Linked DNA regions of Spirosoma rhododendri. The protein of the gene in region 1 interacts with the protein of each later gene in a pairwise test. Links are inferred from orthologs where the notes say so. Each region holds a gene or a part of one and is shown on either strand. Other genes may lie near its edges. The genes, in order: sucD and sucC.

Region 1 (13,566 bases):
TGATTTTACAACCGATTTTTCTAACCCGGTCAAGCGACTCACGCTACGCAGTGCTACCGGCTCTGTTTTCCTGATCGGTAACTTTGATACCCGCCCGCAAAGCGTTTCGCTCGGTATATCCTCCTCAGGAACGTGGTATCATCATTTCAGCGGACAGACGGTGCAAATCAGCGACGTTAACCAGTCGGTAACGCTGGAGCCGGGGGCATTTTATCTGTACACCACAACGAAGCAAACGACGCCCCAGTCGGGTCTGCTTCCCTTTGCCGTAGTACCCGCGCTCGTTACCGCCACCGACGAGCCATCAGTCAGCACCGTCTTACTGTCGCCAAACCCCGTTCACGATCAGGCCATCGTCGACATCAACGGTCCTTATCGTGGCCCTATCAACCTGACCCTGACAGATGCTACCGGCCGTACGGTACGGCATTTACAGCCCACCAAAACCACCGACCGCCTGCAACAGCCAATCAGCCTGCAAACCCTCCCCGCCGGGTCGTATTTCCTAACTGTCAAACACGGTACTCAGCACACGCAGATAACGGTACTGAAGCAATAGTGCGGTCGACAACGTAGCCTGGACCGGTACGCCGGAGCGATCCAGGCTACTCTCTACCATCTGCATCTTCCAAATCAAACAACAGTGCTTCCGCCTGCATGAGTTGGCCTAACGGCCTCCAGATGTGGACGTCTGGGTTACACCAATAAAAAAAGGCGAATCGAGTGATTCGCCTTTTTTTATTGGTGCCGATGGCTTAGTATTCCCAGAGACCGTGCTCGGTTTCCATCAGTTCGTATTCCGTCTGGTACGATTTCATCAGACCCTCTTTGTCGCCGTACATACCCACCAGATCCGTGTCGCCGGGGTTGGCTACTTTCGTGATCCGACCGTAGAACAGGCGCAGGTCGAAGGCATCAGCCAGATTCTTGTGCTGAGCCTGGTTCTGCGGGTTGTACCAGATAAATTTCTTCGGGTCCGAACGGAACAGCTTGTCCAGATCTTTGTACTTGAACGTTGCCAGTGGTGTTTCTACACCAGCTGCGTTCTTGTCTGAAGGCAGGAAGATCGTTACCGTCTGAATGTCGTAGTACAAACGTGAACGCTTCCGGTCAAAGATCCAGTCTTCTTTGATTTCCATGATGTTGAACTCCTTAGCGAAGTACTCATCACCCATGAAAACTGGAGCAGCCGCTACCGTATCTTTCGGTGCTTCGACAACTGGGGCCGCTTTCGTGGTCTTTCCCTTCTTGCCTTTAGCAACCGTCGACTTTTTCTTTACCGGTGCACCCCAGCCATCATCAGCCGGTTGCGCTTTGGCAGCCGCCGACGATTTAGGCGTTCCCCAGCCATCGTCAGCTGGTTTTGCCGTTGTCTTATTATCTTTCTTTTTCGTATCGCCCCAGCCATCCGAGTTACCATTGGTGGTTTCGTTACCAAAACCAGCCGCGATCTCCTCGGCCGACAGTTGAGGCTGCGAGTTTGGCATCACCATCCGCTTCTGGAACTTGTCCATCGTCAGTTTGGTAGCCGCCGAATCATTCTCATACGCATCGATCAGACCAGCTTTCACCGCTTCGATCAGATACTTCGAAATCTCGTTATTCTTGGAAAACATCGACTGATTCTGCTTCTCTTTGAGGTCGATCCGACGCCAGAGAGTTTTCTTCATCATGATGTCATTATCGTTGACGGGCCGGACCGACATCGGGTTTGTCCCGGTGCTCGCCTTCTCCTGCGCCATCGCTACGCTCCCAGCGACCGCCAGCATGGCAGCGGTCATGGCCATCGTTTTCATTTTTTTCATTGTCGACCTTTTGTGTTGCGTCTGTTGCTCGCGATTATAACGCCGAACCCCTGTCTTTAGTGTCAATTAATACAGCGGTACACTTTGTTGTGGATTGCCAATCGATACCTCGCTGATGTCGCCCTTGAAGTTCCGGCGCTGTACTCCATCGACCTGAATAGATAACCGGTCGCCCGGCTGAATATCGGCAGCCATTGCACCCAGCGAACCGCCACCGGGGCCAAGATTTACCTGACCAACCTTACGCGTGCCACGAGCCAGAATGACTGTGATACCCGTCACCCGGAAGTTAGCGTCATCCGGCGAGTAGTTGCGGAAACTCTCGTCAGATACGGCATTCACCCGTACGCTGCGCGCCTGACCAGCCGGTACACCACGTGGGTCACCGACTTTCGTACCACCAACGTAAAACTCCAGCGTTGGCTTCGGCACCCGGTTTACCCGGAACCGCTCGGTACCCAGCAGGCTACCGCTGTTGCTGATGTTCAGGGCAACCTGCGCTGAACTTGGTACCACCGTGATCTTACCTTTCTCACCCGACTGAATAACCTGCGCTCCATCTGCCGAGAAATTCGGATTCCAGAGGGCACCCAATTGTGGGCTTTGAATGCTCAGTTTGTTGGCACAACCCAGATACAGCGGGGGCATAGTACCCGTTTCTACCTGATACGATGGTTTTGCTACGAAGTACTCTGCCGACAGAGGAACCGTCTTCAGGCCGTTGGCGGTCTGATACGAAATCGCACCGGTCAGCGTACGGCGAGCAAGCCCATTCTTGTCATACGAGCCACCCTGTGCGGTGAATTCGATGATACCCTGACCATCCTGCATCCGAACGGGGCCACCGTTCAGGCTCATGCGGGGCTGAATACCCGACGACGACGCAGCCAGGAACATCTGTCCTTTGAACTTCGTACCGGCAACCACCACCTTCGATTCCATGCTCAGCATGGCCAGAATTTTGTCGAATTTCACGTCCTGCGCACCAACTTTGCTGGCCAGCACATCGAGTACTTCGCCTTCGATCCGGCGCACGTCGGTTTGCCGCTGACTCAGTACGGCCAATGCTGCCGGTACGGGTGTCTGGGCAAAGTTCAACTCACCAAAGTCTTTCGTCCGCTGCTCCGGCGACCGGCTCGAAATCGGATCGTCCTTGCCATCTAGTGCCAGCGACGGGTATTTCGCGTTAGAATATTTCGCCAGCCCGGCCGTGTAATCGTCAAGCTGCTTCTTCAGTTTGTAAGCTTCGCCGTTGTGGTTGGGACCAACCATCATCTGCGCTACTTTTTCTTCTTCGCTCAGGTTACGGATGTTACCAGCTTCGTCGGTACCGCCACCCGCTTCCGTGATGATTCGCTGCTTTAGCGCATCGATCTGCCCGATCACGTCGGCCGTTTGCTTACGTACGTCTTCCGCTTGCTTCACGATAGCAAGATCGGTAGCGCGGTTACCCGACTTTTCAACCGTTGCCCGAATGTTATCGATCGTAGACTGATTGACTTTACTAGCGGCCGACGTCGATTGTTCCAGGCTGTTGTTTAACAGTACGAATTTATCCAGAATGGCCGAGGTGACCTGAAGGGCCAGCAGCGCGGTCAGTACCAGATACATCATCCCGATCATTTTCTGACGGGGTGTCTCTTTTGTGCCTGCCATGAATTGAGGTAGGTTATACTATTTTGAGTTGTGGAATTCTACAGTTGTATAGTCATAAGGTTGTACGGTTGTAAAATTGTTACCGCCGGAATCAGGACGCGCCAGCAACTTTACAACTAGCCAACTCTACAACCTTGCAACTCAGTACTACATCGTCTGGCTACCCCGCATGGCGGTAAGCATGCTGCCGTACACGTTGTTCAGCGAAGCCAGGTTGCCCGTCAGTTTCGCCATTTCGCCTTTGAACTGCTGCGCATCGCGGCTTGCATCGGCCATGTTTTCCATTGCCGAGGTCATGCTGCCGTAGAAGGCGTTCATTGCTTTCAGGTGCTTGTTGGTGTCCTGAAGCTCCAGTTCGTACACGGCGTTCAGCGCACCCATGTTCTTGGTAACGCGCTGGAACTGATCGCGGTAATCTTTGGCGTCGGTCGTAGCGTCAGCCATCGAGTTCATTGCCGTGATAGCCGTACCGTATGACTTGTTCATTTCGCCAATCGACGACGATGCCGATTTCACGTTGCGGGCGTAATCGTTGGTAGCCACGGTAGCGTCGGTCAGGTCCGACAATTTCGATACCGTATCATTCAGGCTGCGGAAGCCCGTTCCCAGCCGCTCGAATACGTCGGGTGTAACTTTAGCCTGTGCCAGCATCTGATCCATATTGCCGGTCAGACCATTGGTTTGCGGAGCCGGTTTGCGGGCTTCGCCCTTGTAATCGTCAGCCAGTTCGGGATACACACGCTCCCACGCATAACCCGATCCCTCGGATGCTACCGGGAACAGGAAGCTTTGCATAGCGTACAGACCGAAAATAACGGCTTCGGTAATCAGACCGGCTGTCAGCAGCCAGCCCAGCGATGAGATGTGCTGAATCTTGGCCATTGCACCGAGTACTACAACGGCAGCTCCGGCGCTATAAATAGTTGGTACTAGACGATCCCAGAAGAAATTGGTGGACTTTGCAGATGCCATGGTAACGGTTTATTGGATTGTTTGTCTTTTGTCTGATACTCAAACGCTGAACGACAGACGGTTCGTATGCTGTCTGCCGTTCAGCGCTATGTGTTTTTTATGCTTACGCTTTCGTCTGCTTGGTCGACGATTTTTTGCTGCTCTTACTGCGGCTACTGCCCCCTACCCGGCCACCACGTGCCGAAGCCGTACGGCCTTCGAGGTTATCCATTACGCAACGGAAACCGATATACGACCGCTTCTGATCTTCGTATTCGTAGTAACGCGTACCCGTTTCCAGATAGTAAGCGATGTCTTTCCACGAACCGCCCCGTACCACCTTACGTGGCTCGTCGGCGTTTTGGTTGTCGGGGTTCATGTCCCAAACCACCGCATTCGAGTTGTCTGCGTAGGCATCGCGGCACCATTCGGCTACGTTACCAGCCATGTTATACAGGCCGTAGTCGTTGGGGTTGTAGGCGTTTGCCGGAGCCGTATACGGATAGCCGTCAGCGTCGAAGTTACCGCGCTGTGGTTTGAAGTTGGCCAGGTAGCAGCCCTTTCCGTTGGCTACGTACGGGTTACCCCAGGGGTACTTAGCCCCGTTTTTACCGCCACGAGCGGCCCATTCCCACTCAGCCTCCGAGGGAAGCCGGAAACGGGGTGAGCCAAACTGACCTTCCTTCGTTTCAAAGTCGTTCAGCGAGTTGGTGCGCCACTGACTAAAATGCTGCGCTGCTTTCCAGCTTACGCCCACCACCGGATACGTATCAAAGGCGGGGTGCGAGAAGTAGTACTCCAGCATCGGGTCGCCGTTGTGGTAGGTGAAGTCATTTTTCCAGACAGCTGTGTCAGGGTAGAACTTCGCCATGATTTCTTCCTCGCCCAGCGTCGACACAGAGTCAGCCAGCAGGGCGTTGACGTATTGCCGGTATTCGTGGTTCGAGATTTCAGCATCATCCATGTAGAAGGAGCTGATCGTCACCTGCCGGTTCATGTTGATCTGCGTAGCAGCTACGTCTTCGTCGGCCTGCCCCATGATAAACGAACCCGATGGTACGAGCACCATACCATACGGCGTCTTCTGCCGATAGCCTTTACGAGCCGTCGCGGTGATTTCCCCGTTGGTCATGCCAACTTCGCCCCTTTGCCACCCTTTCCGCCAAATTTCGATTTGACGAAGCCGCAACTCTGCATGGCCAGAATCACGGCCATTACCATTACCCCACGGGTCGCGTTGACTGTAAAGCTGTTGTACTTGTTCATTTATCGGTTATCCTTTATCTTCTCTTTCTGTGCGAAACCAGACTAAAAACGAAAATCCGTTTGGTTATTGTATGCCGGTCCGCGAATGCTGAATAATTCTCAAAAAACCTGTTTGCTGAGTCGTATGCTAGGTATTTCCCGCAAACATAGTCCGGTATTCTTTAAAAATACGTCGACATCGGCAATCTGACAAACAACAATATTGCCAAACTGTGGGGCATTTTAGCCTCCTTACCGCTACAATCCTGTTTTCTAGTGGATTAGTACCGGAACCGGGGCGTCCGCACGATAGGCTTTTTGCGGGCGTCGGGTGCAGGCAATGCATAGCCTAAAATGATCTCGTGTGAGGTCAGGCTGCGGGCTTGTGTGCTGACCAGTACCAAATCCAGTGAATAGCCCACACGCAGGGCATTTGCCCGCCCGAAGTTGATACCTCCCGTGAAGATAGCTGACTCCTGAAGCCGATAGCCTACGCCCGCCCAGAACCGATTCGCATAGGTTCCGACAACGTTCAGCGTAGCCTGCAAGTACCGTGCGCTGCTCAGGGTGTTATATCGAACCAGGATAGACGGCTGAATATCAATATCATACCCAACTCCCAACCGATAGCCTGCTGTCAGGTAAGCATTCGGGTTGAGAGGCAACGCCGACCGGTCGGTCCCGATAACGTACTGCGCCCGGTTGATGTGCGTCAGGCTCAACCCTACCCAATAGTCGACAGTGTTGTAATACACACCTGCGCCAATGTCTGGTTTCGCCTGTGTGATACGACCACTGGGAATCAATGGATCGGGGACTTCAGGGCGGAACAGGCCGTAGTCGAAACCAATATTGTATAACCCAGCCTGTACGCCCAGTGCCAGCGTACCGCTTTTCAACGGTAATCGGTACGCGTAGGACGCCTGCACGGATTGGTTGATGTTTGGTCCGGCTTTATCATTCAGCACGTAGATACCAATCCCACTTTTGATTCCGGCCAGTGGCATGTTGAACGACAGCACCTGTGAGTTCTGTACAGCTTCGTCGTTACTTCCGATTGCCTGATACCCGAGATATTGCGTACGCTGGGTCAACTGAATCCGGGATACCCCTTCTGACCCAGCGGCTGCCGGGTTGTAGTACAACGGATTGTACATGTACATACTCAACTGCGGTTCCTGCTGCGCCAGCACCGGACCAGCAGCGACACCTAGAAGCAAAACAACCAGACGGTAAACAGTGCGACTCATATACAATTCAGGCGAATCAGGTCAGGCGGGGCTGGCGAACTACCAAACTCCTTTATAATCAGAATACTCTGTTTCGGCTCCGACTGTTGCCCATCGAAGGCCATTGCAGTATACAAATAAACGCCCTCGGCACCACTTTATTGAGCCAAAAACAACGGCCGACGGGCAGAAAATGAGCAACTGTGTTCATTTTCTGCCCGTCGGCCGAACGAATGTATAGCAGGCGGTTAACTTAACCGTTTACTTTTTTAATGTATAGCTCCAGCGCACCGGTCATCGAGGGGGCGTTAGGCAACGGCGCTTCGATATCCAGATGCAGCCCGGCTTCGGTGATCGCCTTGGCCGTGGTAGGGCCGAAAGCCGCCATCCGGGTGCCGTTTTGCTCAAAATCCGGGAAGTTCGACAGCAGCGACGCAATACCCGATGGGCTGAAGAAAGCGATGATATCAAACGAGTGAATATCCAGATCCGTCAGGTCCGTGGCAACGGTTTCGTAGATCACTGCTTCGGTGAAATGTAGGCCGCTGGTGTCCATGAATTCGGGAATATCGTTGCGCCGAATGTTGGAACAGGGAAATAGAAACTTCTCGCTCTTGTGTTTCTTGATCAGGTCGAACAGTTCAGCGGCCGTCTTGGTACCGGTGAAAATCTTCCGTTTCCTGATGACGATGTATTTCTGAAGGTAGTTGGCCGTTTGCTCAGAGATACAGAAGTACTTCATGTCCGCCGGCACCTCAACCCGCCCTTCCTGACACAGCCGAAAGAAATGATCGATGGCGTTACGGCTGGTAAAGATGATGGCCGTATGATCCAGAATGTTGACCTTCTGCTTGCGGAAATCCTTGAAAGAAATGCCCTGAATCTGAATAAACGGCCGGAACTCGACCTGAATATCATACTTTGAAGCCAGATCGAAGTAAGGGGATTTTTCGTCGACAGGTCGCGATTGAGATACTAACAGCCGGCTGACCTTCGTCGCCCGGTTCTGGGTTGGTTCGGTATGGGTCTCGTTCATTGAATCTGGTACGCTCGGTTCGTCAATGGGCTGTCTTTCACGCCGTCGGAACGGAGCCTGCACATGTGTTGGATCAGCGCGCTTACCGACACCAGTTCATCAGAGAATCAAGCGTAATCCGATGATAAGTGGTATCAGTTCGACGATGCAAAGGTACGAAAATAAATACAGATTCTTGATAGGCTCGCCCGCCCGTACCACCGCGTAAAGCAGCGCAATTCGCACTGTGTAGAAACCGATGAGAGGGAACAACACCGCATTTTCAGACCAGCTATTCAGGTCGATATTGTAAGAAACAATCAGCATTGCCAACGCCAGCCCCGTGAAAAATAAGAGCGACGACTGGAGAATTTTGAAGAAATGGACGTTGCTGATATCCTGAAGTTTGTAGAGGCCGCTGACGATTTCGACCAGCAGGTATTTGCCGATCAGCACAGCAAACGAAAGCCCCGTCAGCAAGACGTATTCGGTGCCGATGCCCCCCCACTGTGTCAGCATGGGCAGCAGAACCCGCCCCGAAAACACGTCGACGTTGTGGCTCTGCACGAGCATCATCAGGTAAGCGACCAACAGACTCAGTCCCAGCGTGAACAACAGGTTGACACTGCTTAGTGGGCGACTGATTAAAAACGATTCCTCCTGCGCCCGTACTGACAGCAGATCACGCAGGCTGAAGAACCGGCTGAACGCCCTGTTGTGAAACGAGAACAGAAACGCGAAGAAAGCCAGCACGATCAGTAGCCCGAGGCTAAGAAAATTGCTGTAAATGGGAATGGGCCGGGGCCGAACGCTCAGGTTATCGTCGCGCAGTACGATTGTTTTCTGGGCGGCCGAACGGGGGTAAGCAATGTAGAGCTGCTTACCGGCCACACCGGGCGAACCGTAGAGCGTCAGGAAGATTTCGGGACGCCGGTAGACCCGGAACAGGCTGTCGATGTCGAGCACCTGCCACGTACCGGCCCGCAGGTTCCTGCGCAGCGCGGCATTGATAAAGAGATAGCCGTCTTCCTGCGTGGTCAGCAGCAGTTTGTAATGACGGTTGCTTTCCAGGTCGACGTACGCGCTTAGGGCTGTCTGCGTCGCGTGGAGTTCCGGAATGTACGGTACGTATGCCTGCGTGGCGGCATCGAATACCTGAAAATCATCCTGAAACGAGTGGACCGGATAATACTGCCCGTTTGGGCCAATCCCTTCGCTTCGAGGCTGAGCAAAAGCTGAATGAGTGAATGAGTGAATGAGCGAATGAAAGAATAGAGCAAAGAGCAAAAAACCGGGTCGCCAATTGGCAGGGCAGTCTTTCACTCTTTTTTTCATTCGGTCATTCGTGCATTCACTCATTCAATCATTCACTCATTAATTTTTCCCCAGTGCCTTCAGCATCGTGTCGCCGATGAGGGCTGGTGATTCAACAACGTGGATACCGCACTCGCGCATGATCGCCATTTTAGCAGCGGCCGTATCATCAGCACCACCAACGATTGCACCAGCGTGGCCCATCCGACGTCCTTTGGGAGCGGTTTGACCGGCGATGAAACCAACGACGGGCTTGCGGTTGCCGTCGGCTTTGATCCAGTGAGCGGCTTCGGCTTCCATACCACCACCGATTTCACCGATCATTACGATGGCTTCGGTGTCGGGGTCGTTCATAAGCAGCTCAACGGCCTGCTTGGTCGTAGTGCCGATGATCGGGTCACCGCCAATACCGATGGCTGTGCTCTGACCCAGACCGGCTTTGGTGAGCTGATCGACGGCTTCGTACGTCAGCGTACCCGACTTCGACACGATACCGATGGTGCCTTTCTTGAAAATAAAGCCCGGCATGATACCAACTTTACACTCTTCGGCGGTCATCACGCCGGGGCAGTTTGGCCCGATCAGCCGGACATCCTTGTTGATGTCAGACAGGTAGTGCTTGACGGCTACCATGTCTGCCGTTGGAATGCCTTCCGTAATACAGATGATGACCTTGATGCCCGCATCAGCGGCTTCCATGATAGCGTCGGCGGCAAACGCGGGTGGCACGAAAATGATCGACGTATCGGCACCAGCCTCTTCCACGGCCTGACGAACCGTGTTGAAAACGGGGCGGTCGAGGTGAGTCTGGCCCCCTTTACCGGGGGTTACGCCACCAACCACGTTGGTACCGTATTCGATCATTTGCTGGGCGTGAAAGCTGCCTTCCGAACCAGTGAAACCCTGGACGATTACTTTGGAGTCTTTGTTAACTAAAACACTCATGACTGGTTATTAAATCGTTGGCGATGCAGTTAGGGCCGGCGATCCGTTGTGCCAGAGTACCCTCCAACCAAACGAAACGGGGGCTGGTCAGGGCAAAAGGCAGAACGGTCGTCTCCGAAAAAGTTGGGCAAAAGTAGCCGAATCTTGCTAAATTTCGTGATGATTTTTTCGCACATCCTCTCCGGCTCTATACTGGCTGGTACTGGTATCGGCGTGTTCTGGCGCTTTTTTCAGCAGGTACCGCTTTTCAATCGGTTATTGTGGGGATTCTTCTTTCTGACCATCTCACTGACCGCCATTATCGGGGTCATTCACTACACAGGTACTGAATCGCTCGAGCCGTTGCACCGTTCGATGCGCATACTGGCCGATAGTCTGGGCGTTATATGCGCCGTTATCGCTACCTGGGGCCTGCTCAATCGAATTAGTTACGGGCAACCCGGCTTCCTCTCAACGGTCGTATCGGGCGTTGTTCTGTTTGTGCTCCTGCTTTTGCCAGAAGTGCGGCTGTTTACCCCCATCGTGCCGTCGCTGGGGATTCTGGTGCTGATGCTGATGGCCGTGTATGCGCTGCTGCAACGCAATAAGCGGGGTCTGTGGATCGTGCTAGCCGCTATGATGATGGGGCTGGCAACGAAAGCCCCGGCCTTTGACTCAGTTATGAGCCCCGTCGATTTCGACCATTACGCCAACGCCCTCGCCCTCTGGTTTTTCGGCAAATCGGCCCAGCCGAGGTAGCAGCTACCCTGATTTTCCCTCACCCCAACCCCTCCCGCGACGGCGGACCGCCCAAAACGGGAGAGGGACTTTTGCCGTGTGCATCCGATAGCGATCTGTCACCTGTAATCTTCTAAAAGACACATTGTAAAAAAAGTAACACAAAAAGATCGCGAAAGCCCCTCTCCCGTTTTGGGCGGTCCGCCGTCGCGGGAGGGGTTGGGGTGAGGGTATCCCACAAAACATATCGGCGTACAGCGCGTTTTCTGACGACCTACTCTCCTAGACAACGTTATGAACACGGCTCAACTCATGCACGACCCGGCACAGGCAGCCAGGGCGGCAAAACTCCAGTACGTCAGCGACACCATTCCCGGTATCAGCCGAAAAAAGGCGGGTGACCACTTTACGTATACCAACGCGAAGGGCGAAGTCATCAAAGACGACGATACGTTGAGCCGTATTCGCAGCATGGCGCTGCCGCCCGCCTGGGAGCGGGTCTGGATCAGTCCAAAACCGAACAGTCATTTGCAGGCTACGGGTATCGACACGAAAAACCGGAAGCAGTACCGATACCATGCCGCCTGGAACGCCATTCGCAGCGAAACCAAGTTTTTCCGCATGACAGCCTTCGGTGAAGCGTTGCCCAAACTCCGCACACGGCTGGCAAGGGACCTGAAACAGCGCGAGTTGACCCGCGATAAAGTCGTTGCCATTGCGCTCAGCGTGATGGAGCAAACCCTGATTCGGGTGGGAAACGCGGCTTACGAAAAGGAGTACGGGTCGTATGGCCTGACAACGCTGAAAGACCGGCACGTGAAAGCCGACGGCAGCGAGGTTCAGTTTAGCTTTAAGGGCAAAAAAGGCATCTACCACGACATCACGCTGCACGACCCCAAACTGTCGAAACTGGTGAAAGCCTGCCGCGACATTCCCGGCAAGGAGCTGTTCCAGTATTTCGATGAGGAAGGGAACCGCCACCCAATCGACTCCGGCATGGTCAACGAGTATTTGCAGGAAACGATGGGCGACGAGTTTTCGGCGAAGGACTTCCGCACCTGGGCCGGTACGGTCAACGCGCTGCGGCTGCTGGTCGAGCTGGAACCCTGCGACAGCGAGAAGGAATTAAAGAAGAACGTCAATACGATTCTCGACGAGGTATCGCACACGCTGGGGAATACACGTACGGTTTGCCGTAAGCATTACGTGCACCCGCAGATTCTGGAAGCGTACGAATGCCGCGATCTGAATCCGTACATCAAAAACAAAGGCCGTTTCCGGCAGACGAGTCCGAACGGGCTGGACGGGGTCGAAAAACTGCTGCTGAAGTTCCTGAGCGATCAGGTGAAGCATACCGTAAAGAAAGCGGCAAAGACCACGGCTACCGCCTGATTACTTAACGGTCGGGCACCAGTCTGACTGACCGCATTGCCGGCAGATGGGAGCCGTCACGGGCTGGTAATACGTTTCAACGTGGCCGCACGTATAACAGGCATATGTACCCGGCTGGGTCAGGCTAGCCGTGCGCTCGTCCAGCTTTTTCGGCATGATCGATAAGCCTTCGCGCACCTCGCCACCCTCGAACTGAAAAATACTGATTTGCCCGTTTGGCTCCAGAATCGTTGTCTGTACCTGCCCTAACTGCCTGATTCCCTGTACGCGCAGATCGGCAAACAGTTCTTCGCGGGTGATGTCTTCGTGATCGAGATTGTTGACCAGTATACGTCCATCTTCCACGATATAAACGGGTTTGCCTTCCAGCACGTTGCGCACTTTTTTGACGCGATCGCTGATGTATGTAACCAGCTTGTAGCAGGCCATCATCACCACAAACACGACAACGGAACTGCTCAGGGGCACATCGTCGTAGAACATCGGGTCGCCGGCAGCCGAGCCAAGCCCGATAACCAGTACCAGTTCGTAAATAGATAGCTGCCGCACCTCCCGCTTGCCCGACACGGTCAGGGCAATGAGCAGAATAGCAAACATAAATACCGTTCGGAAAGCGACCTCGCCCAGAAACGTCCAGGGAAGTTCTTTGATCAGAATACGGTGCCAGTCGAAAACCTCGAAGGGTGGCTGTTGCATAGCCTCAGTCGCGGTTTTCCGGTGCGTTATCTTTCCGCACTTTGATGTTTCGCTTCAGCGCCCAGTCTTCAGCGCGGGCCGTTGCGATGGCAATCGCTTTACCGTCGTCGTTACCCTCGGCGAGCAGCGCGTTGGCAATGTCGATGGCTTTGTTGCGCACCGGAGCCATGAAATTTTTCAACGAATCGGGGTAGTCCTTGCGGGTATACGGCATGATCGTGTTGAGTTGGTTACTTCTATAACCGAACACGCCATACGGTGTTTGCGTACCCCACTGCGCCAGCTACTGCACCAGGGTCTGCGAGATAGTGCTGCTCAGCCGCAATAATTCGATTTCTGCCGCTTTAGCGTTGTATTCGGCATCGATCAGGCGGGTTTGCGCGTCGATCTGGGTGCGCTGCACATCGCGAAATTCCACGAACGTCGAGTTACCAATCCGATAGCGATCGTACGCAATATCGACGTTCTGACTCGCCAGCTGGTTGTTGAGTACTTCCAGATTCAGCAGCTTGAGGCTGTTCCGGTAGAGTTGGTACGTCTGCGTCAGTGCCGTTTGCAGTTGCAGCCGCTGGTTATTTTCCTGATCGCGGGCAATGAGCGT
Region 2 (16,237 bases), 970 kb from region 1 along the record:
TAGCCGATTTTTCGCCATTTTCGTGCGGTAACATACCTGCTAACCTCCCTCGCCCGTGACTCCCATCGACAAAGAAACATTCTCCTACTGGGTAACTCATCCCGACGATCTGACGGCTACCGATTTTGCGCAGCTCCAGGAAAGTATGGCTACATATCCGTACTGCCAGTCGCTGTATACCCTGACCGCCAAGGCCGCGTCCATCCATCAGAAGGGCCAAACCGTACCTTACGTCCGGCAGGCAGCCGCCTACGCGCTGAGCCGCAACGCCCTGCGGAAGCTGATCGACAATGAGTTTCAGTGGTCCGATAACCTACTGTCGCGGCTCAACGAGCTATCGGCCCGGCACGTACCCATCCCCGACGATTACCAGCAGGAGAGTTACGCGTTCTTCAAGTCGAAAGCGGGTCTGACGGGTGGCTTGCCCCGCCTGACGGTGCCCGGTGTGCGACTGGCCGATCAGCCGGAACAGCTGTTTGTCGACCCTACGCCCACGATCCCAACCCCGGAAGACCCCACGCTGTCGGAATCAACCCTGCGGCAGGAACTTACGCAGATTGCCGAAGCCCCGGCCACGCCCATCCTGACAGCGACCGAACTGGAACGACAGCGGCAGCTCGAACTGATTGATTCGTTTATTCAGAAAGAGCCCAGCATTTCGCGGATACAGCGCCGACCCGACGAGGAGCAGCAACAGGAAGATTTGGCCAAACGGACACCCAGCGGAGGGGGCGCGCTTGTCACCGAAAGTTTCGCCAGGATTTTGCTTAAGCAGGGTAAGGTCGAAAAGGCCCGCGAAATCTACCAGCAACTTATGCAGCGTAATCCGCAGAAAAATGCGTACTTTGCGGCAAAAATCGCTGAATTAGATGCTGGTAACGCATCGGCTACCTAGCGTTTGCCGCACCACACTAACTACAGTAACGAACGCATTTTAACTCGTAGAATTCTATTTTCATGTTAACGGCAACGATTGTCATTATTTGTATTCTTACCGTACTGCTCATTCTGATTGTGCTGATCCAGAACTCCAAAGGGGGCGGACTGGCCGGAGAATTCGGCGGATTGGGCTCTAATCAGCTGATGGGCGTCAAGAAAACGACCGATCTGCTGGAGCAAATCACCTGGGGGCTGGGTATAGGCGTAATGGTCCTGTCGTTGGCATCATACATCATGGTCGACCGGAATCAGACAGGTGTTATTAATAGCATCAACGTCGACCGGGCTCAGCAGCAGACGCTGCCGACAACGGCTCCTGCACCGGTTCCAGCCACTGGAGCGGCTAGTCCGGCTGCGTCGGGTGCTGCGCCAAGTCAGGCGGTTCCGGGTGCTGCTACGCCGGGCGCGTCGACCTCGGCCCTGACACCGCAGAAATAAGCTTTCGGTATTCGGTTTACGGTTTTCCGTATTACTTACAGCCACTTTCCATCCGGGAAGTGGCTGTGTTTTTGTGGGCTAGTGGTGTAGCCCGGACCTCCAGGTCCGGGTGGCCGTCAGGCCAATTGGTGCATGCGGCAGTTAATTGGTCGCTGACGCGCCCACCCGGACGTAGACGTCCAGGCCACACATCTGTGAACCGAAAACTGTAAACTGTATACCGAAAACCGTCACGCTACCGCTTGCGCGAGGAGTTGGTTGGCGATGGGAAGCAGCGTTTCGGCGACGGGTAGCGGCTGTTTGCTTTCCAACCGGAACGTGGCGGGATTGGGTAAATGCGTGTGTCGGCGGATGAGGTCAAGCTTGATGTTTTCGAGCGTATTGGCCAGCCCCTGCTGCACCGATTCGAGATACCGGAACCGCACGATACGGCCTCCCGGTACCTGACTGGCATATAGCGTAAGCCGAAACTGGTACACGTCCGTTTTTCGTTGCTGCGTCGCATACACAAACAGATAGCCTTCTTCCGGGCGTAATGGCAGCAGGCCCACCGGCTCCAGCGTTAGTGCCTGCGCGATGTCGGCCCAGCGTTGTTCACCCTCAGCAACAGCCTGCCGGAAACGGGGTAGTGCAAACGCGAGTGTGGCGTCAATCTCAGTCATGAAATTGTCGTCAGGCACGTCGGAAACGTAGTCGATGCTGGGTGGTGGACCCTTGATACCCCGCACCCGCCGGGGAAACGACGCGCTCAACGAACCCTTACCCTGCATAAACGTAGCCCCCCTGTTGTAGTGTTCGCGCAGATCAGGCAGCGCGGGGTGCAGCTGGTTTCCGGCAAAGTGTTGTTGAACAGACTGTAAATATGCCATCACGACATATTGCTGGTATTCAGAATCCAGCCAATTTTGCATAAACCAGTCAGGAGCCAGCGCTTTCATACAAGTGAGCAAAGATGGTGTCATTCTCAAGGTATTGAATCTAACCCAAATTGCCACATATTATTGCCGCAGATCGCTTTCAGGCCAAATATTCAGGGCGGTTTTCTGAAAATCGACAGGTTGTCAGCTAAAAAGCGGTAAATCTGGCAGGGTTTGGCTCTGGCATAGTAATTGGCGAGTGAAGACCGTCATACTGGCTGAACAGATCAGTTAACAACCTTAATCAACTCATTATCATGGTAACAGAAACGGAAAGCGTGAAAGTAAACGTGAAACCGCTGGCCGACCGGGTGCTGGTAGAAGCCGCTCCGGCAGAAGAAAAGACGTCTTTCGGGATTATCATTCCTGACACGGCGAAAGAAAAGCCACAGCGCGGTACGGTTATCGCCGTAGGTGCTGGCAAAAAAGATGAGCCCCTGACGGTTCAGGTGGGTGATACGGTACTGTATGGCAAGTATGCCGGTACCGAACTGACCATCGACGGTAAGGAGTACCTCATCATGCGCGAATCCGATATTTTCGCAATCCTTTAACCTGAGTATGCAGGATTTGGTAGCATGTGGTCAGTCAAACAACTGTCAAACGCAACCTTACAACCTTCCGACTCTACAACTTTTTCAACTTAACAATCATGGCTAAGAAAATATTCTTCGATACAGAAGCCCGCGAGCGCATCAAAAAAGGCGTCGACACGCTGGCTGACGCGGTAAAAGTTACGCTCGGACCTAAAGGCCGTAACGTTATCCTCGACAAGAAATTCGGTTCGCCTGCCATCACCAAAGACGGTGTTACGGTAGCAAAAGAAATCGAACTGAAAGACGCCATGGAAAACATGGGCGCGCAACTGGTGAAGGAAGTAGCGTCGAAAACGGCTGATTCAGCCGGTGACGGTACGACCACGGCTACCGTTCTGGCGCAGGCGATCTACTCGATCGGTGCGAAAAACGTAGCTGCCGGTGCAAACCCAATGGACCTGAAGCGCGGTATCGACAAAGCCGTACTGGCTGTAACGGGCAATCTGGCCGAGCAGGCACAGACCGTTGGCGACGACTTCGGCAAGATTCAGCAGGTAGCTACCATTTCGGCTAACCACGACGACGAAATCGGTTCGATGATCGCCGAGGCTATGAAGAAAGTCGGCAAAGAAGGTGTTATCACGGTTGAAGAAGCGCGTGGTACCGAAACCGAAGTTAAAACGGTTGAAGGTATGCAGTTCGACCGGGGTTACCTGTCGCCGTACTTCGTAACCAACACCGAGAAAATGGAAGCGGAGCTGGAGCGTCCGTTCATCCTGATCTCGGAAAAGAAAGTATCGTCGATGAAAGAACTGCTGCCGGTACTGGAGCAGGTGGCTCAGACGGGCCGTCCTCTGCTGATTATCGCAGAAGATGTCGACGGAGAAGCACTGGCTACGCTGGTGGTCAACAAAATCCGGGGTGCGCTGAAAGTTGCCGCCGTGAAGGCTCCGGGCTTTGGCGATCGTCGGAAAGCTATGCTGGAAGATATCGCTATCCTGACGGGTGGTCAGGTAATCTCGGAAGAGCGTGGCTTCAAACTGGAGAACGCGTCAATCGAATACCTCGGTCAGTGCGACAAAGTGACGATCGATAAAGACAACACGACCATCGTAAACGGTGTTGGTGCGAAAGACGATATCGCAGGTCGCGTTAACCAGATCAAAGCACAGATTGAAAACACGACGTCGGATTACGACCGTGAAAAACTTCAGGAGCGGCTGGCTAAGCTGTCGGGTGGTGTTGCCATCCTGTACATCGGTGCCGCTACCGAAGTAGAGATGAAAGAGAAGAAAGACCGTGTCGACGACGCCCTGCACGCAACCCGCGCAGCCGTTGAAGAAGGTATCGTAACCGGTGGTGGTATCGCTCTGATCCGCGCTATCTCGTCGCTGGACGGTGTTAACACGATCAACGAAGACGAGAAGACTGGCGTTGCGATCATCCGCACGGCGCTGGAAGCTCCCCTCCGCACGATCGTTGCCAACGCTGGCGGTGAAGGTTCGGTAGTGGTCAACAAGGTAAAAGACGGTCAGGGTGGTTTTGGCTACAACGCCAAAAACGATTCGTACGAAGACCTGTTCGCTGCTGGTATCATCGACCCTAAGAAAGTAACCCGTCTGGCACTGGAGAACGCGGCCTCGATCGCGGGTCTGCTGCTGACGACCGAGTGTGTGATTGCCGACGAGCCCGAAGAGGCTCCGGCTGGTGGCGCAGGCCACGGTCACCCCGGCGGTATGGGCGGCATGATGTAATCATCACGCAGCCTATACTGATCGACTCGATTGGTGTACTAAAAAACCCTCTGGCTTCGCAGCCGGAGGGTTTTGTCTTTTGTGGGTTGTTGAGTTGCCCGAAATCTATATCACAAGCCCGACCACGCCTATTTTGGCAAATATACACTGAACGTGGCCCCCTGCCCTGGCTGACTGGTTGCTGTGATAATGCCACCGTGGTTCGTAACGACCTTCTGGCAGATTGCCAGGCCTATACCCGTACCGGCAAACTCGTTATTACCGTGCAGACGCTGAAAAACCTGGAAAATACGGTTCGTATATTTTTCTTCGAAGCCAACGCCATTATCGACAACGTCGATTCGGTAGTAGGTTTTTATCTGTCGGCCGGGCTTTATAGACGCTGGAAGTTCATCCAGCGTCACTAGTCGTGCCGTGACCCTGATATGCGGTATCACCGGGTCGCCGTGCAGGTCGACACGGCTGAATTTGATGGCGTTACTGAGCAGATTCTGAAAAAGCTGTTCCAGTTGTGTTACGTCGCCCTGAACCATAGGTAGGTTATCAGCGTCAATCTGCGCATCTGATTCTTCAATCGACACCGTCAGGTTGTCCTGCACAACACTTATGACCTGCGTTAGTGAAATCTCAGTTGCAGTTACCTGCTGGGTCGAAATTCGCGAGAAAGCCAGCAAGTCTTTTATTAACACCGACATCCGGCTGGCAGCCAGCTGCATTCGCTCCAGATAACGATATTCTTCCGTCGAATCATTGGCGTAGCGCGTCTTGAGGAGGTCGCCAAACTGCTGAATCTTACGCAGCGGTTCCTGCAAATCGTGGCTGGCTATGTAGGCAAACTGCTCCAGGTTTTGGTTCGATCGGGTCAGGTTTCGATTCGTTTCCAGAAATTCTTCGTTGGTGGCAGCCAGTTCCTCATTGGTCGCCATCATTTCTTCGTTGATGGCAGCCATTTCCTCGTTGGTAGCTGCCAGTTGCTCGATGCGCTCCTGCACTTCCATTTCGAGCGCCAGTTCGGTCTGCCGTTGCTCCGTAACGTCCTGCATGGTGCCACTGACCCGGTAAGCTTCCATGAATGCGTCGTAGTAGACGTGGCCTTTCGCATGGATAATGCGCTTACGACCTGTCGTTAGCGACTTTATTCGGTACTCGACGTCGTATTCCTTTTTTTTGTCGCTGCTGGCCGCGCCATCAAGGGCTTCTTTCAGTAACTGTACGTCGGCGGGATCAACTGGCTCGTAGCTCCGCTCCAGCGGAATTGGTTCGTCGCTGCTGAAGCCGTACCACACCCGGATGCGGTCAGAAAAGGTCAACATCCCCGTCGCCAGGTCAATCTGCCACATACCCAGATCAGCTAGATCGACGGCGCTCGACAACCGGATTTCAGACTTCTCGATTTTTAACTGCGTTAGAATCTGGGGCGTAATATCCTGTACCGTTCCCGATAGCGTCACGGCTTCATCGTTGTCGTACACGGCCTGCCCCAGTGAGCGCAGGTACCGATACTCGCCCGTCTGCCGGTTTATGATCCGGTACGTCAGGTCGTGATGACCGTCCAGTTTCTTAAGCCGGGCCTGCGTCAGCACAGCACTCCATTTCGACTGATCGGCCGGGAGCACTTTGCCAAGCAGTTCGTCGAGTGACGAGCTACCATCGGGTAATCCCCACCACGTACGCGCCCGTTCAGACGCGACAATCCGGTTCGTTTGCAGGTCGATCTGGTACGTACCCAACTGCCCGATTTCGAGTGCCAGTTCCAGCGCCCGATTCTTTGCTTCGATCTCGCGCTGCACCTGTCTTTCCTGGCGCAGATCCCGCGATATGGCGACCATGCCATAGGGTTCGCCCGTAATCGGGTCGTTGATGGGGTATATGTTTGTGGTTACCGGAATCCGCTCTCCGCTGAGCCGATGCCACTTCATTAGTTCGCCCGACCAGGACCCTACCCGAATATTGGGCAGAATGTCGGTACGAATCCGGTCGTGTTCTTCGGGAGGGCTGAAAAAATCGACAGTCTTTCCTATCACATCTTCGGCAGTAAGCCCCAGCAAGTCAAGCCCGTATGGGTTCATAAACTGTACATGCCCGTTTAGATCCATGTACACCATCATCTCCGGCGCATTCCTGACCAGCTGACCCAGGCGGTTATTCTCCCGACGCTTTTCCAGATCGCGGGTAATGTCCTGCGCGATACCGAGCAGGTTACGAATGTTTCCCTGCTCATCGGTCAGCGGGGTCATATTCATACGCACCCACATTTCCGATCCATCCCGCCGTACGTACTGTTTGGTAATATCAAAGAATGGTACGTTACCTGCCACCACCTCATCGATCAGTGCTTCGTTACGCGCCCTGTCATCGGGGTGAATCATGCCGGTATACGGCATGTCGACCAGTTCTTCGGGTGTGTAACCCAGCATCCGCCCAAATGCCTTATTTCCCAGTACGATCACCCCATCAATACCGGTGATAACGAAGCCCAGTGAAGCATTGTCGAACGCTGCTTCAAAGCGCGTCTGAGCTTCAGTACGTACCTGTTTCACCCGCCGGTCCCGCGTGACATCGCGCAGGATACCACTAATCCGATACAGCCGCTGCTCGTCGTCGACATAGCCACGGCCGTTACAACTTAGCCAGCATATTTCCTGACTATGGGGGTTAACTGTACGAAATGTAAAGTTGTAGCTTGCCTCTTTCCGGGAATCGAACGCCCGACGGCTGGTGTCGTGTATCAGCCCAACATCATCTGCATGAACATGGGCCAGCACCTGATCGTAAGCGACGGTTTCACCGGCACCAAAATGAAGCAGTTTCTGGCATAATTCGTCCCAGTAAATCTGTCCTTCGAGAGGTTCGACGCTCCAGGTTCCAATATTGGCGGCTTCGAGTGAAAGACGTGTTTGTTCGTTGTTAATAACAACGTTTTGATTGAAGGGCTTGTGCTCTTCATTCATATACGGTAGCGACTGATGAGTACAAATTGCGCTGTAGCCGGCGATACGTGCGTTGCCTTTTGCTGTAAACCGGCAAATACTGGCAAGCAAAAGTATAGTAGGACACCCAGCTACTTAGAACGGTGGTTAAAGACCAAATATAAAACAAAAGGTAATTTTTTGAAACAGATATCGGTTACAAACTGATCGGACAGCGAAGCCTGTATTTCGTCAGCTTTGTAGATAGCACGTCAGTCAGTGGCGATAGTGACTACACCTGCGGAGAGAACGGTAAGGTGACGCAAACGCTCGGGCAAACAAAAAAGCCAAGCGAGACACTCCCCTGGCTTTCTGATTTACTCAACGTTATGAAAAACTTTTCTTTTCGACACAATGATAAAACAAAAGCAGTAATAATTGGTTCTATATCGGTTAGTTTTTTTTACTTAGCAAGTTAACTATATGAATATCAGTAGTATATATTATTAATTTTAACTTGCTGTACGACGAAAATTAGGTAGTATTACTTACAGCTAAAGAGCCATTACATCGGAATATCTACTTATTACCGACTGGTATCAGCCATACACAACCCCGTCCCGAATGGTGATCGTACGATCGGCAAGTGTAGCCAGAACTTCGTTGTGGGTTACAATAATAAACGTCTGACCAAGCTCGTCGCGCAGGCGAAAAAACAGTTGATGCAGCTCCTCGGCGTTCTGAGAATCAAGGTTTCCGCTGGGCTCGTCGGCAAAAACGATGGCCGGCTCGTTGATAAGTGCCCGCGCCACGGCCGTACGCTGCTGCTCACCGCCCGACATCTGGGAGGGAAAGTGGTTCAGCCGGTGGGCCAGGTTCAACGTTGTCAGCAGCGATTCGGCCCGCAGGCGAGTAGCCTTTTCGTCGCGCCCGGCGATGAACGCCGGCAGGCATACGTTTTCCAGCGCGGTAAACTCCGGCAACAGGTTATTGAACTGAAACACAAACCCTATCTTCTCGTTGCGGAAGCGGGCCAGATCGCGGTCATTGAGGGCGAAGACGTTTTGCCCGTCGATCTCGAGCGTCCCGGCGTCGGGGCGGTCGAGCGTACCGAGAATTTGCAGCAGGGTTGTTTTACCCGCTCCCGATGCGCCAACGATCGAGACGACTTCGCCCGCGTCGATGCCGAGATTGATACCTTTAAGAACGGGAAGATTACCGTATTGACGGCGCAGATCGGTGGTTTGTAACAGGGGCACCCGGCTTATCGTTTGTGGTTTGCGAGTTATGGTCTGTAGGCTGTTGGCAAAAGATTATTGCGGCCTGGTCCGGCCACAGTGCACAACTACAAACTACAAACCACGAACTACAAACTCATTTATGCTTAACTTGCCGCACAAAAGTACGATTTCCAACACTCCATGTTGCCATTACCATGAATATACACGAGTATCAGGGTAAAGAAATTCTCAAAAAGTACGGCGTCCGCATTCAGGAGGGCATCGTTGCCGAATCGCCCGAGAAAGCCGTTGAAGCGGCCAAGCAGATCATGGCACAGTCGGGCTCAAAGTTCGTCGTCGTGAAATCCCAGATCCACGCGGGTGGTCGCGGTAAAGGCAAGGTTGTCGGTTCAGAACAGCGGGGCGTTGCGCTCGCCAAATCGGTCGACGAGGTGCGCGATATTGCCAAGAACCTGATCGGTAATGTACTGGTCACGCACCAGACCGGCCCGGAAGGCCGGAAGGTGAACAAGGTGCTGGTAGCGCAGGACGTTTTTTACCCCGGTGCTTCGGAACCGAAGGAAATGTACCTGAGTATCCTGCTCGACCGGTCGAAAGCGTGCAACGTAATCATGGCCAGCACCGAAGGCGGTATGGACATTGAAGAAGTAGCCGAGCACTCCCCCGAGAAGATCGTGAAGGAGTGGGTCGATCCAGCCGTTGGTTTACAGCCGTTTCAGGCGCGCAAAGTAGCTTTCGGCCTCGGGCTGGAAGGCGAAGCGTTCAAAGAGATGGTTAAGTTCGTGACGTCGCTTTACAAAGCATACGTTGATTCCGACGCAGCCATGTTCGAAATCAACCCGGTGCTGAAAACGTCGGACAACAAGATTCTGGCCGTCGACGCGAAGGTGAACCTCGACGACAACGCGCTGTACCGCCATCCCGATCTGGCTAACCTGCGCGACATCGCGGAGGAAGATCCGCTTGAAGTTGAAGCCACAGCCAGCGATCTGAACTACGTAAAACTCGACGGTAACGTGGGTTGTATGGTAAATGGTGCCGGTCTGGCAATGGCTACGATGGACATCATCAAGCTGTCGGGTGGCGAACCGGCCAACTTCCTCGACGTGGGGGGTGGTGCCAATGCCAAAACCGTTGAAGCTGGTTTCCGCATTATCCTGAAAGATCCAAACGTTAAGGCCATCCTGATCAACATCTTCGGCGGTATCGTTCGCTGCGACCGCGTCGCTACGGGTGTCGTGGAAGCCTACAAAGCGATTGGCGATATCAAAGTGCCTATCATCGTTCGTTTGCAGGGTACCAACGCCGAAGAAGGCGCGCGTATCATCGACGAGTCGGGCCTGAAAGTTTTCTCGGCAGTGCTGTTGAAAGAAGCCGCCGAAAAAGTGGAGCAGGTGCTGAAAGGTCAGCAGGCTTAATTTTCGCCCATACTTAAAAACGCATCGGCCCGAACTAGGTAGTTCGGGCCGATGCGTTTTTACGAAATCCCCGACGAATCGCCTGTAGCCTACAGATGTTTCATCTGGTACGGCTGGTTGTCGGGCCAGGTTAGTAGTTGCAGGTCGGTGCCGTCGAATACAGCATAGGTTCGGGCCGATACCCATTCGCCAAGGTTGATATAGCGGCTGTTGGCCGTCACGCTCAAATCGAGCGGTAAATGGCGATGCCCGAAGATGTAGTAATCGTGGTGCCGCTGCTGTTCGACTTCGCGGGCATACTGCATGAGCCATTCGCGGTCTTCGCCCAGGAACCGTTCTTCATCTTTTTTCTCGTTGCTGGCCCGGCTACTGCGTGACCATTTATGCGCCAGCCCAATGCCCAGATCTGGGTGGACATACCGAAACAAGCGCCGGGCTAACCGATTCTCAAACACTTTTTTGAGCTGTTTGTAGACGTAATCGCCCGGCCCGAGTCCATCGCCATGCCCGATCAGGAACGCTTTTTCGCCCAGCTGATACTCGCGCGGGGCCCGGTACACCGGAATACCCATTTCATCGGTGAAGTAGCTATTCATCCACATATCGTGGTTGCCGGTGAAGAGCACGATGGGCAGTCCGGCATCGGTAAGTTCGGCCAGTTTACCCTGTAGGCGGGAAAATCCTTTCGGGATACTGTGCTTATATTCAAACCAGAAATCAAACACGTCGCCGACCAGAAAAATGATGGACGCATCGATTTTTACGTGATCGAGCCAGGCAACAACGGCCCGTTCGCGGGCGCGGCTCTGTTCGGGCGTTGGTGTACCCAGGTGGAAGTCGGAAGCGAAATAAGCTTTACGGCCGGGGGGCAGCGGAATGGTCTCAACGTCGGTCATGACAGGCAAAGCTACGGCTTCTAACAGGATGAATAGCACGCGGATACGGCTGAAGCCGCAGAATTAACCGGAATCAGTTGCGATCAACAGCCGTGTCTGCATCGTCTGCGCAGCATTCGTTACAAACATCTTTCCGAAACTGGTGGTATTAGAAAGAACCGTTGTTAATTTTGCGCATCATCATTTTACTATGAAAATCAACTCACTCCTGTACGCACTGCCCGTGTTACTGCTCACGTCCTGCTATGACACGGACACCGATGCATCGACGGGTAATACGGCTGATTACGGCAGCAAAATATTGGCCAAGCAAGTAGCTGGCGTAAACGTTATCAAGTCTGACGTCATCTACGATGAGCCCTGCGCCATTGTCGACGAAGAGCTTTTCCGCAAAACGTTCAACCTTGGTGAAGATGTTAAACTGGAAGACGTTAGTACGGGCAAAGGCTGCGAATACGAGTGGGCTGGTAACAAAGTAATGTTGTCGTTTGGCGGTAAACGCCCTTACCAGTCGATGTTCATCGCTTCGTATCAGTTCGATAAGATGTATCAAGGTAAAGCGAAAGGTGAAGACGACGTTGCCAAAGCCGATACGCTTTCGGGCGCTACGGTTACGGCCACTCCCGGCGAGGCTGCTGGCACACCCCCCGATTCGGCCAAAGGCGAAGCGGATAAAGACCTGCCACAAATCAAACCCGCCGTTGCGCATGGCGAATACGAGCCCGTTAAGAACGTAGGCGACAAAGCTGTGTGGAATGCAGGAGAAGGAGCGCTACACGTCCTGTATATCAACCACATCATCAACATTCAGGTCGAAACAAAAGACAAGAACGAGGTGAAGAAAGAGCGCGCTAAACTGATGGCGGAAGTCCTGATGGAGCGCATTCTGGATAAAGAATATTTCCGGGCGATGGAGAGTCATTAATTTCTATCGTTTGTAAACTGAAAAAGGCCGTCATGCGACGGCCTTTTTCAGTTTACAAACGATAGAAATTAAGTTGTAAAGTTATAGAGTCGTATAGTTGTAGAGTTGCTACCGCCGGATGGCTGACGCGGTAGCAACTCTACAACTATACGACTCTATAACTTTACAACTTCTTAAAGAGGAATTTGCTCGAAAACGACGGCGGGTTGGTCGTTATTCTTGAATGCTTTACGGGGGCGGATGTTCAGCGTCTGGAACAGCTGAAGATCAGCGTCTTCGTCGGGGTTGGGCGTGGTCAGGAGCTTGTCGCCGGCGAAGATCGAGTTGGCGCCAGCCATGAAGCAGAGTGCCTGCTCTTCGGTATTCATCCGGACGCGACCGGCCGACAACCGGACCATCGCTTTCGGCATGATGATACGAGCCGTCGCGATCATCCGTACCATTTCCCAGACCGACACGCGGGGCTGATCTTCCAGCGGGGTACCCTCTACCGGCACCAGCGCGTTGACCGGCACCGACTCCGGGTGCTGCGGGAGTGTCGACAGTGTATGCAACATCCCGATCCGGTCCTGATCGGACTCGCCCATGCCGATGATGCCACCCGAGCAAACCGAGATACCGGCTTTGCGGGCGTGGCCGAGCGTGTCGAGCCGGTCGTCGTAGGTGCGGGTGCTGATGATGTCGCCGTAGTATTCTTCGCTGGTGTCGAGGTTGTGGTTGTAAGCGTACAGTCCCGCGTCTTTCAGCTTCTGCGCCTGACTTTCGGTGAGCATCCCCAGCGTGCAGCACACTTCCAGACCCAGTTCATTGACGCCCTGTACCATGTCGAGCACCTTATCGAAATCGCGGTTGTCGCGCACTTCGCGCCAGGCCGCACCCATGCAGAAGCGCGTACTGCCCGTGTCTTTGGCCCGTTGCGCAGCCGTCAGTACCTCATCGACCTCCATCAGCTTGTGGGTCTTGACGGCGGTGTGGTAGCGGGCGGCCTGCGGACAATAGGCGCAGTCTTCGGGGCAACCACCCGTCTTGACCGACAGCAGCGTACAGACCTGCACTTCCTGCGGGTCGTGGTTTTCGCGGTGTACGGTGGCGGCCCGATAAATCAGGTCCAGAACGGGTGAATTATAGATGTCGGCAATTTCAGCACGGGTCCAGTCGGTACGCAGCATAGTTCAGTTTGCAGTTTGTAGTTCGTGGTTTATTGGTTCGGCGCGCCAGCTAACTACGAACGACACGCGACAAACGACAAACCACTATGACAAATATAGTCGGCCGAGCGGATTTGGCGCGCCGATTAGCTGCACTAGTTGTTTTTGCCGCTGTATCAGCCTGTGACTGACCGATACCAGTTCTGTTTAAAAAGTTGTAGAGTTTGATAGTTGTATGGTTGTAAAGTTGGCTGGCGCCGGATGTACTGGACGCGGTAGCAACTGTCCAACTCTGCAACTATCAAACTCTACAACTTTTCAACTATCCAACTCTATCTATCCGTTGGCGCTAAAGGCTGAGTTTGCCCTGAATACGGCCTTTCGTGGTGGTTTTGATACGGCATAGGTATGTTCCCGACGCGATGTAGAGCGTTGAGCCGTCGTCGCCCCAGGCACAGTTGGCGATCACTTCGCCCGTATCGAGCCGACCGATCAGTTTGCCGGGCTTACCAGCTCCAGCGGGCGCGATAATCAGCAACCCACCGGGGCCGCTTGCCCACAGATTCCCCGCTTTATCGGCCTTCAGGCCGTCCGGCACTTCTTTGTAGCGGAGCCGGGGCAGTTTACTCATGTCGAAATAAACCAGTCCTTTGCCCAGCTTGCCCCCCGCCAGTATGGGATAGGCCATGATGATCGGTTTGGTTGAATCGGACTGGGAAACAAACAGCGTTTTACCATCCATCGACAACGCCAGTCCGTTCGGGTGGGTCATGTCACGGATGAGTAGCGTGGCCGGGCCGCTACCGTCGACCGGGAGTCGGTACACACCGTTTACGGGCTGTTCGCGGGCGGGATCACGATCCTTCTTCGGCAGGCCGTATGAGGGGTCGGAGAAGTAGATGCTACCGTCGGGGTGGACGATCACGTCGTTAGGGCTGTTGTAGCGTTTTCCCTGATAGGTGTCGCTCAGGGTTTCTTTGCCGCCATGACCCACCAATGGCATACGGGCAATGCGCCGGTCGCCGTGATCGCAGACGATCAGCCGCCCCTGCAAATCGACCGACATACCATTGGTGCCGGGCTCTTCGCTGTACGGCAGTCGGCCGGTGTAACCCGTATGTTCGAGGAATTTAGCCGTTCCTGTTGTTGGGGACCAGCTATAGGTAGTTTGCGCTTTAGTGTCGTTGACGAGCAGGTAGCTGCTGTCTCTGGCCCATACCGGCCCTTCCAGATGCCCAAATCCCGACCCGACAACTTCGATGGTCGTGCCGGGGGCAATCAGTTTGTCGAGCTGCGGGTCCATTCTGATGACGGTACCAATGGTGGTGTATTGGGGAGACTGGGCTATCACAGACCCAGCCAGTAAGCTACTGACGATACAGGCAGACAGAAATCGCATAACGTTGAGTTTTCGGTTTGAGATTCGTCGTTCGTGGTTGACCAGTGATGGCAGAACGACAAACTACAAACCGAAAACTCAGCGCAGAATGTTATTGATTCCGATGAAGATTATTTAGCGCCGACCGACTTGTACCACCCAGGCCCATTTTGAAACCTTAGCGCATACGATCGGTTATCTGAGCAGTTTATCCGTCACGCTCAACGCATGAAAACGCAGCTACTAGGTCTGTTTACCCTAATGAGTATCGCATCAACGCAGGCCCAGCCGGGTCAGTCGCAAACCCCGCTCGAAACAGTCGCCGAGTTCGGCAAATTCCAGCCCATCGGTCTTGGCGTTTCCAAGGAGCGCCGAATTTTCGTCACCTTCCCCAAGAAGCCCGAAAACTACAATTACGGCCTGGCCGAAATCGTCAACGGCGAACGGAAACCGTACCCCAATGCCGAATGGAATCAATGGGATTCGCTGAAGCCCAAAGACCGGTTCATGAACGTGCAGGCCCTGTTTGTCGACAATACCAACGCGCTTTGGGTGCTCGATCCCGGTAACCCCGGTGAAGAAGCGACCATTCCTGATGGTGTCAAGCTGATGAAGATCGACCTGGCGAATAACAAAGTCGAACAGATTTACCGGTTCAACGACTTACCCCGCGAACAGACGGCGCTTAACGATGTCCGCATCGACACGGAACATCAGTATGCTTACCTATCGGACCCCAAACGGTCGTCGGTGGTCGTGCTGAACCTGAAAACGGGTAAAAGCCGGACGGTATTGACCGACGACAAATCGACGAAAGCAGAACCGGGCTTCACGCTGCGGCTGGATGGCAAAATTGTGAAAGACAAAACGGGTAAGCCGTTCAGCAGTAACGTCAACGGCATCGCCCTGACCGACGACAATCGGTATTTTTATTACCGCGCCATCAACCAGACTAAGCTATACCGCATCCCGACCGAAGATCTGCGGAACGAATCGCTCAGTCCAGCGCAGTTATCGGCGAAGGTCGAAACGATGGGTGAGGTGGGCGTGTCGCACGGTATGACGTCCGACAAAGCCGGAAACGTGTACTTAACCGATTCACCCAATCAGGCTGTGCGGTATTTTACGCCGAAGCGGGAGCTGAAAACACTCGTCCGCGACGGACGGCTGATCTGGCCCGATAGTTTCGCCGTGGGTTGGGATGGGTACCTATACCTGACCTGCGCGCAGATCAACCGGGGCAAAAAGTACAACGACGGCGAAGACAAAACCGATTACCCATACCGCCTGTACCGGATGAAACTTCCTAACTAGAAGTTGTAAAGTTGGATAGTCGTAGCGTTGTAAAGTTGCTGGCGCGTCCAGTACCTCCGGCGCCAGCAACTTTACAGCGCTACAACTCTCTAACTTTACAATTCAATTTTCCGCTGTGCGCGACCATTTGCGTTAATTTCGGGTTAATCCCGTACCAAGCCACCCCGGCCCGCTGCCGTTGGGTGGCTTCTTATTGGGTTTTATGAAGTATTACTACGCATCAACAGTACTGGTTATTGGTACGCTGACCCTGGCGTCGGCACAAACACCGGCCCCGGATTCCCTTACCCGCTCGCTCGATGATACCTTACAGCTCAACGAGGTGATCGTGCGGGGCTATGCCACCAACCGGCGGCTCTTGGAAACACCCGCATCAATTGGTCTGCTGGGTCGGCGCGAGCTGAATCAGCGGTTCGGCATTCCG

What was found.
Region 2: the proteins of sucD (region 1) and sucC interact in binary tests that used the Escherichia coli proteins (3 or more experiments, as listed by UniProt). The link is inferred for Spirosoma rhododendri from one-to-one orthologs.

Annotation. Positions count from the first base shown.
Region 1 is NZ_CP051677.1:5,745,688-5,759,253, forward strand. Bases 8,219-11,015 are described here. They hold sucD (succinate--CoA ligase subunit alpha), read right to left. Parts: upstream 10,161-11,015; coding sequence 9,276-10,160; downstream 8,219-9,275. Other genes in these bases: HH216_RS24235 (DUF4271 domain-containing protein), read right to left, coding at 8,219-9,188; HH216_RS24245 (DUF6962 family protein), read left to right, coding at 10,320-10,898. Also shown: HH216_RS24200 (alpha-amylase family glycosyl hydrolase), read left to right, coding at 1-559; porN (type IX secretion system ring subunit PorN/GldN), read right to left, coding at 756-1,805; porM (type IX secretion system motor protein PorM/GldM), read right to left, coding at 1,872-3,461; porL (type IX secretion system motor protein PorL/GldL), read right to left, coding at 3,609-4,433; HH216_RS24225 (PorP/SprF family type IX secretion system membrane protein), read right to left, coding at 5,939-6,907; HH216_RS24230 (uroporphyrinogen-III synthase), read right to left, coding at 7,140-7,922; more of HH216_RS24235, read right to left, coding at 8,022-8,218; HH216_RS24250 (DNA topoisomerase IB), read left to right, coding at 11,172-12,269; HH216_RS24255 (DUF421 domain-containing protein), read right to left, coding at 12,270-12,965; HH216_RS24260 (DUF2188 domain-containing protein), read right to left, coding at 12,970-13,179; HH216_RS24265 (TolC family protein), read right to left, coding at 13,249-13,566. UniProt on the Escherichia coli protein: Succinyl-CoA synthetase functions in the citric acid cycle (TCA), coupling the hydrolysis of succinyl-CoA to the synthesis of either ATP or GTP and thus represents the only step of substrate-level phosphorylation in the TCA.
Region 2 is NZ_CP051677.1:4,779,153-4,795,389, forward strand. The notes cover bases 8,262-11,040. They hold sucC (ADP-forming succinate--CoA ligase subunit beta), read left to right. Parts: upstream 8,262-8,928; coding sequence 8,929-10,152; downstream 10,153-11,040. Other genes in these bases: HH216_RS19905 (ABC transporter ATP-binding protein), read right to left, coding at 8,262-8,752; HH216_RS19915 (UDP-2,3-diacylglucosamine diphosphatase), read right to left, coding at 10,242-11,040. Also shown: HH216_RS19875 (hypothetical protein), read left to right, coding at 56-895; preprotein translocase subunit SecG, read left to right, coding at 958-1,377; HH216_RS19885 (hypothetical protein), read right to left, coding at 1,608-2,288; HH216_RS19890 (co-chaperone GroES), read left to right, coding at 2,552-2,848; groL (chaperonin GroEL), read left to right, coding at 2,947-4,584; HH216_RS19900 (PAS domain S-box protein), read right to left, coding at 4,713-7,535; more of HH216_RS19905, read right to left, coding at 8,093-8,261; more of HH216_RS19915, read right to left, coding at 11,041-11,048; HH216_RS19920 (hypothetical protein), read left to right, coding at 11,239-11,973; biotin synthase BioB, read right to left, coding at 12,147-13,142; HH216_RS19930 (SMP-30/gluconolactonase/LRE family protein), read right to left, coding at 13,471-14,520; HH216_RS19935 (SMP-30/gluconolactonase/LRE family protein), read left to right, coding at 14,728-15,813; HH216_RS19940 (TonB-dependent receptor), read left to right, coding at 16,016-16,237. UniProt on the Escherichia coli protein: Succinyl-CoA synthetase functions in the citric acid cycle (TCA), coupling the hydrolysis of succinyl-CoA to the synthesis of either ATP or GTP and thus represents the only step of substrate-level phosphorylation in the TCA.